DNA from 3 places in the Pseudarthrobacter sp. PvP004 genome. Region 1 is predicted to be linked to each of the others. Evidence: riboswitches for the same ligand, from Rfam matches in the RefSeq annotation. Region 1 holds a riboswitch; each other region holds the start of a gene.
The links. A riboswitch is a leader RNA that binds a small molecule or an ion and turns the genes downstream of it on or off. The one in region 1 is predicted to bind cyclic di-AMP.
Positions count from the first base shown of each region.

Region 2: it holds a riboswitch for cyclic di-AMP, as region 1 does, so the genes downstream of both, J3A64_RS19960 (hypothetical protein) here and J3A64_RS14250 (hypothetical protein) in region 1, are expected to answer to the same signal.
Region 3: it holds a riboswitch for cyclic di-AMP, as region 1 does, so the genes downstream of both, J3A64_RS13135 (NlpC/P60 family protein) here and J3A64_RS14250 (hypothetical protein) in region 1, are expected to answer to the same signal.

Region 1 is NZ_JAGINL010000001.1:3,178,681-3,184,274, reverse strand. It holds gene J3A64_RS14260 (aminotransferase class V-fold PLP-dependent enzyme) at 1-103, shown strand, start outside; gene J3A64_RS14255 (dolichyl-phosphate beta-glucosyltransferase) at 107-1,198, opposite strand; gene J3A64_RS14250 (hypothetical protein) at 1,410-2,270, opposite strand; cyclic di-AMP (ydaO/yuaA leader) riboswitch at 2,272-2,456, opposite strand; gene J3A64_RS14245 (cell wall metabolism sensor histidine kinase WalK) at 2,566-4,062, opposite strand; gene J3A64_RS14240 (response regulator transcription factor) at 4,084-4,824, opposite strand; gene J3A64_RS14235 (winged helix-turn-helix domain-containing protein) at 5,499-5,594, shown strand, end outside.
Region 2 is NZ_JAGINL010000001.1:4,368,007-4,373,600, forward strand. It holds gene J3A64_RS19960 (hypothetical protein) at 1-1,278, opposite strand, end outside; cyclic di-AMP (ydaO/yuaA leader) riboswitch at 1,281-1,426, opposite strand; gene J3A64_RS19965 (ATP-dependent DNA ligase) at 1,677-2,741, shown strand; gene J3A64_RS24005 (DUF6480 family protein) at 2,745-3,008, opposite strand; gene J3A64_RS19975 (alpha/beta fold hydrolase) at 3,121-3,912, opposite strand; gene J3A64_RS19980 (maleylpyruvate isomerase family mycothiol-dependent enzyme) at 3,927-4,592, opposite strand; gene J3A64_RS19985 (helix-turn-helix domain-containing protein) at 4,611-5,030, opposite strand; gene J3A64_RS19990 (HPr family phosphocarrier protein) at 5,145-5,423, opposite strand; gene ptsP (phosphoenolpyruvate--protein phosphotransferase) at 5,454-5,594, opposite strand, start outside.
Region 3 is NZ_JAGINL010000001.1:2,933,083-2,938,676, reverse strand. It holds gene J3A64_RS13145 (M23 family metallopeptidase) at 1-762, shown strand, start outside; cyclic di-AMP (ydaO/yuaA leader) riboswitch at 902-1,069, shown strand; gene J3A64_RS13135 (NlpC/P60 family protein) at 1,408-2,196, shown strand; gene J3A64_RS13130 (HNH endonuclease) at 2,414-2,914, shown strand; gene J3A64_RS13125 (NTP transferase domain-containing protein) at 2,957-3,871, shown strand; gene J3A64_RS13120 (molybdopterin molybdotransferase MoeA) at 3,868-5,226, shown strand; gene J3A64_RS13115 (FdhF/YdeP family oxidoreductase) at 5,278-5,594, shown strand, end outside.

The DNA of each region.
Region 1 (5,594 bases):
GATCCTGCGGATCTCGGTCAGCAACTGGTCAACGGACGCGGGGGATGTTGCAGCGTCCATCGCAGCGGTCCGGCGTGCGGTGGAGGCCGAACCGGAGGCGTAGCGCTCAGAAGTTGCTTCCCCGCATCACGTAACGCCGGAACGGGCGCGTTACCCAAGTGGTGAGCAGCAACGCCACGACGCTCGCCATCCAAGGGTCCGTGGCGTTGCGGACCAGAAGGAAGACCACAGCGTAGGCCAAGGTCCACGTCAAGGTCCGGAACACGCCCCGGGACAGACTGCCCCTCAACGTCGCTTTCACTCCCAGTTCACGCCGAAGCTCGTGGATCGGAATGCGGCGCAGGTTTCGGTTCAGGCGCGCCATACCGCGCAGGTCGGCCAGGGCGGTTCGTACGACGTCGACACGGGAGTCAGCGTCGTCGGTCCAGTCGACGGGTACTTCATGGACGCGCAGACCACAGCGTTCAGCGATCACCAGAAGTTCGGTATCGAAGAACCACGAGTCGTCCGTGGTGTGGGGGAGGAGGCTGTGCGCTACGTCGGCGCGGACGGCCTTGAAGCCGCACTGGGCGTCGGAAAAACGAGCCCCCAAGACCGTCCGCAGGAGCGAGGTGTAGCTGCGCGAAATGAACTCACGATGCGGACTGCGGGTGACACGGGAACCCGGTGCCAGACGCGTGCCGATGGCGAGGTCCGAGTGGCCGGAGATCAGCGGTGCCACAAGGGGCGCCAGCGCGGAGAGGTCCGTGGACAGATCCGCTTCCGTGTAGGCAAGAACAGGTGACGGCGACGACTGCCAGACCTGGCGGAGAGCGTTCCCGCGTCCCCTCTCTTGGAACCGGACCACCGTCAATTCAGGGAGTTCACGGGCAAGGCGCTCGGCAATCCTCAGCGTGCTGTCTGTGCTGGCGTTGTCCGCCACGGTGATCCGGAACGTGTGCGGAAAGGACCTCGTCAGATGCCCGTGCAGCTGGCGGAGGTTGTGTTCCAGGCGCGCTTCCTCGTTGTAGACAGGGACGGTGAGGTCCAGGACGGGAACCACAACACTGGTGTCAACGGGGAGACGCCGGGGCTGGGGGCTCGGACCCGTCTGGCCTTGGAGGAGAGCCGGGTGACCAGTGGGCAACGCCGCGCCACGCAAGCGAGCCGAATGAGTCCTTCGTGCCAAAGCGCTGGTGGTGGGACCTGTGAGCGTCATGTATCCAGCATGGGACCGCCGATTATGAACGCTTTAGGCGGTAGCTGTGACCTCACTGTGAACCACGTGCTGGAGCTGTGAACCACGTGCTGGAGCTGTGAACCATGCGCCACAGCTGTGAAACGGCAAAAGCCGCGCCCGCTCCCGCCATTCGCTCCAGTTGGTACTGGTGCAAACGGCGGCAACGGGCGCGGCGATCAAGCGGCTCGGCTTAGTACCAGTTGTTGGCCAAGTGGAAGCCCAGAGCGGCGGACGGGGATCCGTAACGCTCCTTGATGTAGTTCAGGCCCCACTTGATCTGGGTCTGGTAGTTGGTTTCCCAGTCAGCGCCGGCAGTGGCCATCTTGGAGGCCGGCAGGGACTGGACAATGCCATAGGCGCCGCTGGAAGCGTTCATCGCCGTGGTCTTCCAGTTGGATTCCTTCTCCCACAGCGTGTTCAGGGCAGCCATTTCACCGGCGCCCCAGCCGTAGTTGCCCAGGATGCTGAGTGCATAGGCCTTGGCAGCAGCGGGGTCGTCAACAGCCTTGGGTGCTGCAGCAGCTGCTGCGGCTTCCGCGGCGGCGGCAGCAGCTGCGTCGGCTGCTTGCTTGGCGGCAGCGTCAGCAGCAGCCTTCTCAGCAGCAACCTGTGCGGCGGCCTGATCGGCGGCAGCCTTCTCAGCAGCAGCCTGTGCGGCGGCGGCCTGGTCTGCGGCAGCCTTCTCGGCAGCGGCCTTCTCAGCGGCTGCCTTGGCAGCAGCGTCAGCAGCGGCCCTGTCAGTTGCGCCCTTTTCGGCGGCAGCATTCAGGGAAGCGGAGATCTCAGCCGACTTGTTGGAGTTGACCTGGGCGCTCGCTTGGGTTCCGGCTACGCGGCTTGCCTCGGGGAGGGTCAGTGCGGCGTTGGCGGCGGTTCCGAGCGATGCAACGCCCAGTGCAGCTGCCACGACACCGGCTACGACGGACATGCGGTGGCCGGACTTACCCTGGCGGGCTGCGTTCTTGAGGACGGACTGCGACTTGGTGAGCGGTGCGTTGTTCTCGTCGCGGCGACGCGCGGAAGGGCGCGTCTGATCGTTAAATTCAGACATGTGATTACCTCTCAGCGCCTGCGGAGTTAGCTGTCGGGTTCGGATGAGGTCATCCGGCCGCGCATCACGCTGCGGCTTCACCCCAAGGGCCGGCAAAAAGCCTGGCCCGGAGACTCTGGGTCCCCCGTCTCTGCCTCGGAGAAAGAACGGACTCCGGGAAGTGGCAGAGCTCGGCGCATCCCGGATGTGGGCCTGCTAGGGGCGACCCACCCTTTCGACGGTACAGGAGGTTTCCGCAGAAGTCACATTTAGGTAACAGAGATCACGACGCCGGTGAGTCGCCTTGCCCGATTCGTTACAGGCCTTCGGTGCTCACCGTGGGAAGTCGAAGGGCGAACTCCGTGCGCCCCGGCCGTGAGGTCACTTCCACGCTACCGCCGTGAGCTGAAACAATGGATTCCACAATGGACAGGCCGAGTCCGGAGGTGCCTTCAGAGCCCGATCGTGCGGCGTCGGCGCGGGCAAATCGCGAGAAAATCCGGCCCTGGAAATCTTCCGGAATGCCGGGGCCGTTGTCCGTCACGCTGACCACGGCGCTGCCATCGGCGGAGAGCATGACGCCGGTGACCACAGTGGTGCCGGGGTCGGTGTGTTTGCGGGCGTTGGACAGCAGGTTCGCCAGCACCTGATGCAGTTGCGTGGCGTCGCCGCGGACCGTGATGGGCTCGTCCGGGAGCTGGAGCTGCCAGATGTGATCGGGTGCCATGACTTTCTCGTCACTGACCGTCTCGATCACCAACTGAGTGAGGTCCACATCCTCAACTTTCACGGGTTGGCCCTCGTCCAACCGCGCCAACAGCAGCAGGTCCTCCACCAACGTGGTCATGCGCTCGGACTGGCTTTGGACGCGAGCCAGCGACTTCCGGCCGTCTTCGGTGAAGTTCTCGGTCATCCTCAGCAGCTCGGTATAGCCCCGGATGGCGGTCAGGGGAGTCCGCAGCTCGTGCGAGGCATCGGCCACGAACTGACGCACCTTCGTTTCGCTTTCCTGGCGGGCTTCCAAAGCGCTGGAGACGTTGTTCAGCATTTGGTTCAAGGCATAGCCGACACTGCCCACTTCCGTCCCGGGATGAGAAGCCGACGGCGGTACGCGCACCGCAAGTGCCACCTCACCGGCGTCGAGAGGCAGCCGCGAAACCTTCGTGGCCACTTCGGAGAGCTGCTCCAGCGGACGCATGGTGCGGCGGATGATCACGGTGCCGGCCAGGCCGATCACCACCAGGCCGCCCAGCGAAACCAGCACCATGGTCCACACGAGCGAGGCCTCCGCACTCTGTTTGTCCGCCAGCGGCAGGCCCGTCACAATCACGTCGCCGTACGCGGTTTCGACCGCTACCAGACGGTAGTCGCCGTTGGACAGGGAACGGTCCACTGGCCCGTTGTCCCTGGGGAGCGAGAGCAGCACCTGCTCGTCGTCGGCCGAGAGCGAGACGCGGTTACCTTGGGCATCGATCAAACCGGAGCTACGCACGGTTGAGCCGTTGATCCTCGCGTTGAGCGTGCCAGCCGCTTGGCCGCGCGCCTCCAGCGGATCAGGCCTTCCGGAGGGTGACGGAAAGTTCGACGGCGGCCTGCCGAAGTCATTCGCGCGGCTGGACGCCTGTTCCAGCTGCCTGTCGAGCTGCTTGTTGAAGACCATGTCCATGGACGCGTAGCTGACCACTCCCACGGCAGAGCAAATGGCGACCAGCAGGGCCATGGCCACCAGGACCAATCTGGTGCGCAGGTGCCACGTGGAGGGGTTGAGCCAGCTGCGCTGTGTCTGTAAGGCCGCACCTGACCTTTTGGCCACTCCTGAAAGTGTGCTCAACGCCTAGTCCGCGGGCTTGATGACGTATCCGGCACCGCGGATGGTGTGGATCATGGGCGGGTGGTTCGCTTCGATCTTCTTGCGAAGGTAGGAAATGTAGAGCTCCACGATGTTGGCCTGGCCGCCGAAGTCGTAGTCCCACACGCGGTCCAGGATCTGGGCCTTGCTGACCACTCGTTTGGGGTTTTCCATGAGGTATCGCAGGAGCTCGAACTGGGTGGCGGTGAGGGAGATGTCTTCGCCGCCGCGGGTTACTTCCCGGGTGTCTACGTTGAGGGTGAGGTCACCCACCACCAGCTCGGCAGTGTCCATGGCGGCCACCCCGGAACGTTGGACCAGGCGGTGAAGGCGCAGGAGCACTTCCTCCATGCTGAAGGGCTTGGTGACGTAGTCGTCCCCGCCGGCAGCCAAACCGACAATGCGGTCCTGCACGGCGTCCTTGGCGGTAAGGAACAGGGCCGGAACTTCCGGGGCGAAGGTGCGGATGCGGTTGAGGACCTCCACGCCGTCGAAGCCGGGGAGCATGACGTCGAGGACCAGCACGTCCGGCCTGAAGTCCTTGGCCAGCTTTACTGCCCCCGGACCGTCGCCGGCTACCGCCACGGACCACCCCGCCATGCGCAGGCCCATGCTCATGAGCTCGGCAAGGCTGGGTTCGTCGTCCACCACCAGGGCGCGGATCGGTGAGCCGTCCGGGTGGGACAGCTGGGGAAGGTTGTTGGTCATGGAGTGCGAGGAGGCCATGAGACAACTCTCCGTTCTGCCGGTAAGCCAGCGCTATGCCCGTCCTGTGAGGACGCTGTGAACTCCACCCTAGCGAGGTGGGAGTGCAGGGCCACGTAAGTCGGCGGCGGAACTTTATCTCCCGATTCCCTCTGTTTTCTACAGCTTGTAGCAGATTCCGGGCAGAAAATCGGCGAGAAAAGCAGCCTGCGATTGGACAACAAGTGTTTCAGATCGTGAGATTCCGCTTGAGGGGAGTTCACTGCAACAGAGGTGCTCAAAATGCCAGAAGAGTCGAAGAAAATTCAGCAGGGGAGCAATAATCCCTACTTCACCCGAATGAAATGGCGTTCATTTATGACGCCTACGGAATTGTGATTTGCAACACAATAGACGTCTACGTCTCAAAATGTGGACGTTTCCGCGCTTTGTTACTTGCGTGTTGCCATTGTTACGTTGCACACTTCCAATGTGAACAAGAACTCAACAGCACCTGCAGCCGCAGCAACCTGGCCCAGCACACCCGCTGGCCATGATGACCGCTGTTGTCGAATGCAAGCCTAACTTTCCACCCCAAGAAGTTTCAGGCATTCGCCCCCTTGCCCAGCGTTGGGCGCCCCTCCCCAAACTCATTGCGGGGACAACCAGCATTCGAAGCCGCGATGACGGCTATTCACTTTTGAGGTAAGCACTCCATGTCAGTTGCATCTGGATACGTCCACATCTCCGTCCGTAACGCCAACAAGGCCGCGTCAAACGCAGGGCTTCGCCCCGGCTTCGGCAACCGTCCC
Region 2 (5,594 bases), 1.2 Mb from region 1:
GGCCTGCGGCTTGCTCGGCCGGGGCTTGGAGGTCGGGGTTGCAGTTTCCGTTGGTGTGGGTGTCGGAGTGGGCGTGGGCGTCGGCGTGGTTGTCGGCGTCGGGGACGGCGGCGTGGTGATCGTGTCCGACGGCACCTCGCTCGGCGCAGGAGCCGGCTGCGTGGGGACCGGGCTGGCAGCGCCAGGCGCGGCCGGGACAGAGGACGGTATGGCTGAAGGAACCCATACCGGGTCCGCGAGGGATACCTTGGGGGTCGCAGTCGACGACGGCGACACGGCCTGAGGTGCTTCCGCCACCGTTGCCGGCTGGCCGGCCTCCGAAGTCTCCGTTGCTGTTGACGAAGCTGACGGCGATGACGCCGTGGAGTAGGACGCCCTGGGCGCGGGCGACGCCGAAGCCGAGGTGCGGCCGTCGCTGCCACTGGCTTCCTGGACCGGGGTCTCCTGGCCGAAGAAAGGAAGCTCAAGGGCCTGCCCCAACGTTCCGGCCGTCAACACGAGGCCAAGGGCACCGGCAACCACGGCCATGCGCTGGCTCATGTGTTTGACCGACGCGGCTTTTCGCAGCGCGGCATGAGGTTCGCGGCCAAATGAAGACCCCGCCCCGAAGTTGGACCTGGTTGCTGTGCGCGCGGCAGGCTGTCGAACGTCCTTGCGGCTGGCCAAGGACGCCGAGGCCGTTGCGGCTGCAGCAACCTGCGCCGGGGACTTGCCGCGCGGCGACTCCGCGCGGGCGGCCACCACTGGAATAGCTGCGGTTGCGGGTTCCGAGGTCTCAGGCTGCACCACTGGAATAGCTGCGGTTGCGGGTTCCGAGGTCTCGTCTTCCTGGGAGCCCTGTGTCGTGGCGGCTGGCGGCACGATGGGAATGGCCGCGGTGGGAGGTCCCGGTGTGGTGGACGCCGGCGCTGCAGCCTGAGCGGCCTCAACGGCGGGAATCGCCGCAGTTGCCGGTTCCGCCTGCGCGGGCTGCTCGGTCGCGGACTTTTCGGGGGCCGATAGTTCGGGCGCGATCACAGCCTGGGCTGCCCTCTGCCGCTCGGCCGCACGAACCTCCGCACGAGTGGCGGGCATCGCAACCGTGGGCATGGCCGCAGTGGCGGGTTCCGGCGTCGTGCCTGTGTTCGTTGTGCCTGTCTTAACGGCGTTTTCGGGCGTCGCGGCGTCCGCCTGCGCGCTGGTGAGGAATCCGCTGGGTTGGGCCCGACGGCGTCCGGTTGGCTTGGTGCGCTCGCCTTCAGTCTGGGCGCGGCGCGGCTGATCCATGGTTGGGGACATGGTGGTTGCCTCTCAACGCCTTCGAGGTTAGCTGTCGGGTTCGGACGAGGCCGTCCGGCCGCCTAAGCGGCTTCACCCCAAGGACTTGAAGTAAGTCCGGGAACTTTTGGGTCCCCCGTCTCTGCCGCGGGTCTGGCGGATCCCGGATTGCGGCAGAGCTCGGCGTCAATCCGGAAGCGGCCCAGCGGAGATACGGGTCGCCCTACGACGGTACATGAGCCGGAAAGTAAAGTCACATTAATGTAACGGGCGGTAGGTCTGAGCAAGCGAGGGGGTTCTATGACTTAGGCTTCGGGGCTGGCGCCGGGGCAGGTAGCTCATGCTGGATCTTCTGGATCGAGCGAGATATCCATGGCCTAACACTAGCTTCGGCGTGCACCGGCAGGTAGACATTGTCTATGGACCTGCCTGTGATGCCACCCGTCTCGCCCATGCTCGCCAAATCCGTTCCGACAATCCCCGATGTTGGGCACTACGAGCCCAAATGGGACGGGTTCCGGACCATCGTCTTCAAGGATGGCGACGAGATCGTCCTGGGCAGCCGCAACGAGAAGCCGATGACCCGCTACTTCCCCGAGGTGGTGGAGGCGCTCAGGAAGAACCTGCCGGACAAATGCGTGATCGACGGCGAGATCGTCCTGATCGAGGGCAAGAGGCTCGAATTCGAGGTACTCCAGCAAAGGATCCACCCCGCCGACAGCCGCGTCCGGATGCTCGCCGAGAAGACCCCGGCGTCCATGATTGCGTTCGACATCCTCGCGCTGGGCGACGAGAACCTCATGGACAAGCCGTTCTCCGAGCGCCGCGCCATCCTGGAGCGTACGCTCGCCAAGGCCGATCCGCCAGTCTACGTGACGCCCGCGGTGACGGATCTCGAGCGGGCGCAGGAATGGTTCGTGCAGTTGGAAGGCGCGGGACTGGATGGGGTGCTGTCCAAGCCGTTGACCGGGGCCTACCAACCCAATAAGCGGGTGATGTTCAAGACGAAGCATGAGCGCACGGCAGACTGTGTGGTGGCGGGATTCCGTTGGCACAAGACCGCGAAAGTTGTGGGGTCGATGTTGCTCGGCCTGCACGATGACACGGGCCGGCTGCATCATGTGGGAGTGGTGGCATCGTTCCCTATGGCCCGCAGGGAGGCTTTGGTGGCAGAACTGGAGCCGTACCAGGTTGAACTCAGCGAGCACCCGTGGGGTGAGTGGGCCAACCAGGACGAAGCTGCCGGGGGTTCACGCATGCCCGGCGCCCAAAGCCGGTGGAGCGGGGGGAAGGACTTCTCCTTCGTGCCCCTGCGCCCCGAACTTGTGATCGAAGTAAAGTACGACTACATGGAAGGCGACAGGTTCCGGCACACCACGCAGTTCCGTAGGTGGCGGCCGGACAGGACCCCCGAGAGCTGCACGTACTCGCAACTGGAAGAGCCTGCCGACTACGATCTCGGGGAAATCCTGAGGCTGCCCTAGCCCCTACTCTTCGTGGCCTTGGTCGCTGCTCATGCTGCCCTCGGCCGGTGGGGTTTCGCCCGGAGGCACGCCGCCGCCCGGCTCCAAGCCTGTGACATTTCCGTCGAGGGGATCAGGGTTGGCGGAAGCGGCGGGGTCATCGTCTTCGTCCTGGCGCATGTCTGGATCGTCGTGGATGCTGTCGGCATCGGAGGTGGTGTCGTAAGGCCCGGTTGCGCCGGTTGCGCCGAAGCCCTGGGTTTCTTCATTCGAGTTTTTGTCGGTCACGATCAGCCCTTTCGTAAGCAAGCTTACTATTGTGCTTGCTTCGTCAGCCTAGCCGGGACGTGCTGACCCAACAAGGGGCACCCAAGCCATGGGGCGGCGTCGTACTTTACCTTCAGCGGTGGGGAGTCGTGGCGGTGACAAAGCTCCGGATGGCATCCGCCACAGCCTTGGGACGCATGTGCTGAGCCACGTGCCCGACGCCCGGGATTTCCACCAGCCGCCCCTGGGCCACGGCCCGCGAAAGCCGGAGCGACCATTCGGGGCCCGCCACATGGTCCCGGCTCCCGCGCAGAACCAGCACCGGAACCTGGACTCCGGCGAGGCGTTTCTCCGTGGGGTATTTCATCATGACCGGCAGTTCCGTGAGGTACCAGCGAGGGCCGCAACGGACGTAATCGGACATGACGATCAAGTTGGACGTGGGGCTCTCGCGGAGTATTCCGTCCAGTGTCAGGGCCAGCGACTGCCGCCACACATTCTTGTGCCGCGAATCCACCACCGGCCCCATCAGTACCAACTGCCTGAGCTGCTCGGGGGCGTGCAAGGCCGCTTCGATGGCAAACTGCACGCCCATGGAGTGACCCACCAACACGTAGGAATCGATACCGCGGGACTTCAGGGCCTCGGCAATGAACGCGCCGTATTCCTCCACTGAAAGCTGGCGCCCAGGCTTGGGAGTCCCGGCGAAACCGGGAAGGTCCAGTGAATACGTGGGCGCGCTCGCCGCGAGGTCAGCATGCAGCCGTGCCAGATATCGATGCGACACCCCGATGCCGTGGATCAGGATATATGCGGGCTCGGACATGGGCCCGGCGTCCGGTTCCGGCGCAGGCGTGCCCTCGGTCCAAAGAATCCGGCCGGTCAGGCCCAAGACTTCGACGTCGGCAGAGAGTAGCGCGGTCATCTTTGCTCCTGCTTTCACTGAATTCCCAATTGTTGCAGGAAAACCGGTGCGCCCGGGCCACTCAATTCGTCGTCCCTCACGGGCCGTCCCGACACGGCAAGAAGCAGCGCGATCGCCGGCCCTTCAACTGCGGGACCATCCCCGTGGTCAAACGCGGTGTCGGTGGCAATCAAGCGCCAGCCCTGCGCGATCTCCTTGCCGCCGCCCATTTTGGTTGTAGTCCTGAGTTGGTACTTGAGGGCGGTGGCAACGTGGACAGGAGGGTACTCGCGGCGGATTCCGAGGGGGCGCCGGATATCCTCTCCGTGGACGAACGCCTCAACCAGCCGGGTAGCCAAGCTTGCCGGCGGACCCGAGGTCCGCGAAAGCACCGCGCGCAGCCCGTTCAACGTCTGCGCAGGCTCTCGTGTCTTTTCGCGCTCCACACCTACGGCGTTATCACGGTCAAAATCCATTCGGGAGGCAACCAGCCGGCGGATGAAGCTCAACCTCGTCGTCTTGGCGCTGTCGATTACGTGAGCCAGGACGTCGTGCACGTTCCAACCGGCACACAGCGACGGCGTCTGCCATTGAGCTGCCGGAAGCGGCTCCAGATCCTGCAACAGCGCACGGCGCTCCTGGTGCACCACGGGCCAAACGGTCGAAGAGGAGCTTGTTGCCATACCGCTATTGAACAGCATGCTGGTGATGTGGGGTGGCTAGCTGTGGGAATCGGTGGATTCGTCAGCTCCTGCGCTCGCCTCGGCCTGCTGCCTCTTCTTCTGCGTTTCCAGCCAGGCGATGATGGCGGCCTGCCGGATCCGACGATGCGTTCCCCGGTACTCCACCGGTATTTCGCCGCGATCGGTCATGTTGCGCAGATAGGTGTGAGAGATGCCCGCGAGCTCTGCAGCCTGGGATGTGGTGAGCATTTCCTCGACGCTGCTCACCGTCACCGTTTCGCCGCGGCTCAGTCTTGCGAGGAGGTCGACGACGGCGTCCCTGGCCTCGTTCGGCAGGCGGTGGACCGTGCCATCCACGAACACGGTGATGTCGTTGCTGTCCTGGAGGGAGCGCGCCAGATTCCGGGCGTCGTCGGCGGGCAAGCCAGGAGTGACGCGGGGAGCTATCAATGCCATGGCAGAAGCCTAGCCTGTGGGAGTGGGCTGCCCGATTCGGGGGTTCCCTGCGGGTCATGCCGTGCGCACGGCACTGTTGGCAGGGAACCATCGAAACGGCCGCCCGGGCAAAAACTACTCTGCGTCCAGGTCTGTCTCCAGCAGCTTCACCAGCGCGTCCAGCGCAGCGTCGGCTCCGTCGCCCTCGGCCCGCAGCACCACGACGTCGCCCTTAGCGGCGCCGAGGGTCATGAGGGAAAGGATGCTGGCGGCGTCGAGGGCGTCATCGGCAGGGTCGCCCTGCATGGCGATGGTGACCTCCACGGGCTGCTCGCCCGCGGCTTCCGCGAACAAGGCGGCGGGACGGGCGTGCAGGCCGGAGCGGCTGGCGATGGTGGCTGTGCGTTCGGGCATGGTTTCTCCTTCGACAGAAACAGGCAGGGTTTAGAGGCCGAGTTCTTCGAGCACGGGCAGCTTGGCGCGGACCCAGTCCCGGGCTTCGGTGGCGCTGGGCGCGGAAAGGGCCAGGCGGGCCAGTTCCTGTGCCTGCTCCAGCGTGACGGTTTTCAGCACAGTCCCGACGGC
Region 3 (5,594 bases), 250 kb from region 1:
ACGGAGATCCGGCCCCGCGACACCGAGCGTCAGGTGCGCCGCCGTAAGAGCCCGCTGCGCCAGGTTGCCGACTTCGCTGCTGCCAGCGGCGTCGGGCAGAAGGCCGGAGTTGCGCTTGCCGCCACCGGGCTTGCCCTGACTGTCGGCCTGCCGGCTACAAGCCCCGTCATGGCCACGTCGGAATCAGGACAGACCGAATCGGCCCTCGCCGTCGCCGCCCCCGCCGGCAGCCAGCCCGAGGTTTCCGCTGCCGCGTCGGCCAAGATCGACTTCAGCCGCGCCGCAGTCGCTACTGCCGCGGACCCCGATGGAAAGCTGAAGCAGCTGCTCAGCGCCCAGTCTGCTGGAAGCATCCAGCGCGCCTCATCCGTTGGCACCATGGCCAGCCCCCTTGACACGCTCACCACGGCATCCCCCTTCGGTTACCGCATCAGCCCGCTCACGGGTGGTGCCGGTGACTTCCACCGCGGTCAGGACTTCGTAGCCCAGTGCGGCACGGCTGTGCACGCCGCAGCTACCGGCAAGGTCACTTTCGCCGGATGGCACGAGTACGGCGGAGGCAACCGCGTGGTGGTCGACCACGGCAATGGCCTCGAAACCACGTACAACCACCTGTCGTCCTTCACCGTCCAGGTAGGACAGACCGTGAACCGCGGCGACACCGTGGCCCTGAGTGGCACCACGGGCGCTTCCACCGGTTGCCACCTCCACTTCGAGGTCCAGGTCAACGGTGAAGTCGTAGACCCCATGGGCTGGCTCTAATCCCAGTCGATGGTCGCCTCTCGCATTAGCGAGACGTGCCGTGACCTGAATGTGACATTCGGGTCCAACTGTTGTAGCGTACAGAGCGCATCGGCTTTTTAGGGGGCCGATGCACTTGAGTGGATTGCCTAGCTCTGCCACCGCTCAAGGTCCGTTCGCAAAATCGTCTGGCAGGGGCGGGGGAACCACTTCCGGTCTTCGAAAGAAGGCCTAGGGGTTAAGTCGCAAAGCTTCCGTGGAAGCAGCGTGGCCGGATGACTCCCATCCGAATCCGACAGCTCACCTCGCAGGCACTGGGAGAGGCTACCTACGTGTCATCATGCACTACCCCTGCGCGGCTTAGCGCCCCAACGGTTCGCGCGAACCCGTCGAACACCCTTTGCAAGGCTGCATCATTCACGGCAGGTACCTCGCGCCATCTGGCGCCCGTACCGGCAGCAGCCCCGGCCTCCGCTCTCAGCAGGCCCGAATCAGCATCCCCTGCGTCAACGCTGCTGCACTCCGTAGCGTCCACCGGGACCTCATCCTCACGCTTCACCCTCCGCTAGAAATAATCCGGTTCGGGGTCGTCCAGCATGCCCCCATGTTGGCCAACCCACTACCCGTGTGCACCCCAACTGCACTCGGATACGAAAAGAGAAAATCATGACCAGTGCAAACAAGGTTGCGCGGCACCGTGCTGAGGCCCCCAAGACCAGCTCGCTTTCCGTCATCGCCAAGGCCGTCACCACCAACGCCGGTGGCGTTGGCCGCCAGGCAGCAGTTATCGCTGCAGCTTCAGGCCTGGTCCTGACCAGTGGGATCGCCGCCAACGCTGCCGAGACCAACGTGGATCGTGAATCGACGTCAACGTCCACTCTGGACGTGCAGTCCGTAGTCCAGGCCACCATCGCCGCGGACTCCACGGTGGCCATCTCCTACGAGCGCCCCGTTGTCACCACGGAGGAAGCCCCGGCCCCCGTTGTGATCGAAGAAGCTCAGGCCAAGGTTGAAGCCAAGGTTGAGCCCAAACAAGCAACCCCGGCGGCCGCTCCGGCAGCCACCGCGACCGTTGCCGTCAGCAGCCCGACCCCCGCTCCGGCAGCTCCGGCGGCTTCCAGCGGTCTCGGGGCAGCCATCGCTGCGGCTGCTTACGCCCAGATCGGCGTGACCCAGGACTGCACCATGCTGGTGACCAACTCCCTGGCGGCCGTGGGCATCAACTTCCACGACTGGCCCGCCGGCTATCTTTCCCTGGGCCGCACCGTCAGTGCAGCAGAAGCCCAGCCCGGTGACCTCGCCTACTACGCCAACGGTGGTTTGGCTGGACAGGCCCACATCGCTGTCTACGTCGGCAACGGCCAGGCAGTCCACGGTGGATGGAACGGATCCACCACGGCACTGTTCAGCGCCAACGTGGGCTCGGGCCCGGTTTTCATCCGCGTCAACGGCTAATTCTCAGAGCTTAGGAACACCCCGCAGGCTTCGGCCGGCGGGGTGTTCTGCTTTAACCGCGCATGAACTCTTGCCGACACCGCACACGAAATCACAGAAAAATTCGTTGATACGGCATATAAGTGCTTACCCTTATGGTGTCGATCCACAGCCCGTACAAGCAGAGGGCAGCCGGCCCTCGTGCCCCTGGCGGGTGCGGCCGTGAAGAGGTACGTGCATGCGCACACTCGTTCTGAATGCTGGATATGAACCGCTGGCGGTAATAACATTCCGCCGGGCGCTGGTCCTTGTGCTGACTGGGAAAGCTAGCGTAGTGGCCGAAGGCGACGAGCCTGTCGTCGGGCCACAGGAGATTCTCGGAAGACCTTCCGTGATCCTTCTCAACCGCTACATCCGTCCCCGGTACAACAGGATCACCGCCGTGAGTCGCCGCGGGGTACTTCGCCGCGACGGCCATCGCTGCGCCTACTGCGGGAAAACAGCCCACACCATAGACCACGTCCACCCCAAATCCAGGGGCGGCGCGGATTCCTGGGAAAACCTGGTTGCGGCGTGCTTGAAATGCAACAACGCCAAGAGCGACCACACGCTGGCTGAGATGGGCTGGAAGCTCCGTTTCAAACCCGGTGTGCCCCAGGGAACCATGTGGCAGATCAAAGAACTCGAGAAACCTGCGCCGGACTGGGACCCGTTCCTGTTGCCGGAATCCGCTGCCTGATCGATTTCTGCTGAGCCCCGGATGCCCGGGTAATCTGGGCGGATGGAGTTCAATGCCGTGATTTTGGCGGGTGGCCGCGCCACCCGCCTCGGTGGGGTGCCCAAGCCATCGTTGAAGTACGACGGCGACACCCTCCTTTCGCATGCCCTGCAGGCCGCCCGGGGTGCTTCGGCGGTGGTTGTGGTGGGGCCGGATGCTCCCGGCGACGAGTCAAGGGACGGCCGACGCTTGCCGGATGATGTCCTGCGGGCGCGGGAGGAGCCGGCGTTCGCCGGGCCTGCCGCGGCCATTGCGGCCGGCATGGCTGCGCTGAGGAAGAGTGGATCGGACACGCCGTGGACGCTGGTGCTGGCCTGCGATATGCCGCATGCTTCCCGCGGTGTTGACCTTCTGTGGGCCGCCCTAGCGTCCGTTCCCGGCGTGGAAGGAGCCATGGCTGTTTCTCCTGACGGGCGCAAGCAACCACTCCTGGGGGCTTACAGTACAGCCGCCTTGGAACGGGAAGTGGCCGTAGCGTCCGAAGGTTCCGGGTTAACGAACTCTTCAGTGTTCCGGCTGCTTGCTAGGCTGAACGTGCTGGACGTTGACGTTCCCGCGGGGTCCACGGATGACGTGGATACTTGGGAGGACGCCGCGGCCTTGGGCATTGACTACGAGTTGGAGGCGGACGTGAAGAGCCAGGAAGAGACGCTCGAGGAGTGGTGCCGCACACTGCTGCAGGCTTTCGAGCTTGAGGGCGTGGAAGTGGACGTCAACGAGGTCCTCGCTGTCGCCGGAGTAGCAGCGCATTCGGTGGTACGCCCCGCCGCACCCCTGACCACGTTCATTGCCGGATATGCGGCAGGCATGGCCCGCGGCATCGGCCAGGCCAGCGATGATGCGTCCATGAATGCCGCCCTGGAGCTGGCCCGCAAAGTGGCCAAGGAGTACTCGGAGTCCGGGACCGGCCCGGAATGACAGGGGCCCCCAACGAGGGCCATCACGCGGCACACACATGGCATGAGGCCCGGCAGCGCGCGTTCGATGTTGCTGCCCCGATCCCGCCGGGGCCGGTGCCGCTCGGCTCTGCCCTCGGCCGCACCTTGGCCTCGGACGCCCTGGCCGTGCAGGATATGCCGCACTATGCTTCATCAGCCATGGATGGATGGGCTGTCAACGGCAGCGGTCCGTGGATCCTCAGTGAGCCCGGGCAGAGGCTGGCCCCGCACCAGGCCAGTCCCACTGTTACGGGCGGGCTGATACCGCCCGGCGCCAAGGCAGTCCTGCGGAGCGAGAGCGGTGTGCTCACAACTGACGACGACGGCCTGCCGGTTCTCGCCCTGGGCGGCACCGCCAAACCTGGGGAGCCTCGCAATGGCCAACACATCCGCAAGGCTGCGGAAGAGGCCGCTGAGGGTGACGTCCTGCTCAAAGCCGGCACTGTTCTAAATCCGGCACACATTGCCCTCGCAGCGCTTGCGGGCCTGGACCAGCTGGACGTTCTGGGCAAGCCGCTGGTCCGGTTCCTTCTGACGGGTTCGGAAGTCGTGGCCCAGGGGGTTCCCTTGCCCGGTCAGGTCCGGGACACCTTCGGCCCGCAACTGGGTGCGGTGGTGGAACTCTTGGGCGGCATCGCAGGGGAACAGCTCAGGGTGGGCGACAGCTACCAGGAGTGGATCGACGCGCTCCAGGACACCGAGCCACCTCTTGATGAGCTGACACCGGAGCAACCCTATGGTGAAGCGGAGCCGCCAGCCGACGTCGTCATTACTACGGGCGGGACGGGACGCTCGGGAACGGACCACCTCCGCAAGGCTGTTGCCGAGCTAGGTGGCAGCTTGCTGATCGACGGCATCGCCATGCGCCCGGGACATCCCGCAGTGTTGGCGGAACTGCCCGACGGCCGGTTTGTGTTGGGACTGCCTGGAAATCCGTTGGCCGCGATGATGGCCTTGTTTACTGTTGGCGCACCCCTGTTGGCTGCCTTGGGACACGGTCGATTGGAAGACGTAGGCGAGGTTCCCTGCGGAACCACCATTGACGCAAACCCCGGGCAGACGCGCCTGATGCCGTTCAAACTGGTGTACGGGTTGGCGTCGCCTGCGCAGCACACGGGTCCTGGAATGATGCGTGGCCTTGCAGGTGCGGACGGGGTGATGGTGGTGCCGCCCCATGGCGTCCAGCTGGGCGAGATGGTGCCCGCTTTCGCGTTGCCTTGGGGTAAAGCGCTGCCGGTGCCGAAGGCGCCGGAGGACAAGACCCGAAAAGCCGCGCCCCGGCAACAGCGGAAGGCACCTTCCGGCCCTGTGGACTGGAGCGCACTGGACGCCTGAGGCGTGCCTCGGGCGGCCTTGCGCCTGATGACAAAGTGCAATGATGGACTCATGAACAGGCATGCTCCCGAACAGGACATCAACGAAGATGACCTGCAAATCCACCCGCCCAAACAAGCCGCGGCAGGCCTCAAAGCCGTCACTGTTGCCCTTGAACGCGGATACGCCCAGGCCGGTGTATCCCGTACGGTCCGCTCCATGCTCAGGGTCAACCAGCATGATGGCTTTGACTGCCCCGGGTGCGCTTGGCCGGAATCGATCACCGGCAGGCGCAGTCCCGCGGAGTTTTGCGAGAACGGTGCCAAGGCGATCGCAGAGGAAAGCACCACCCGGACCGTCGGTGCCGAATTCTGGGCGAAGCACTCCCT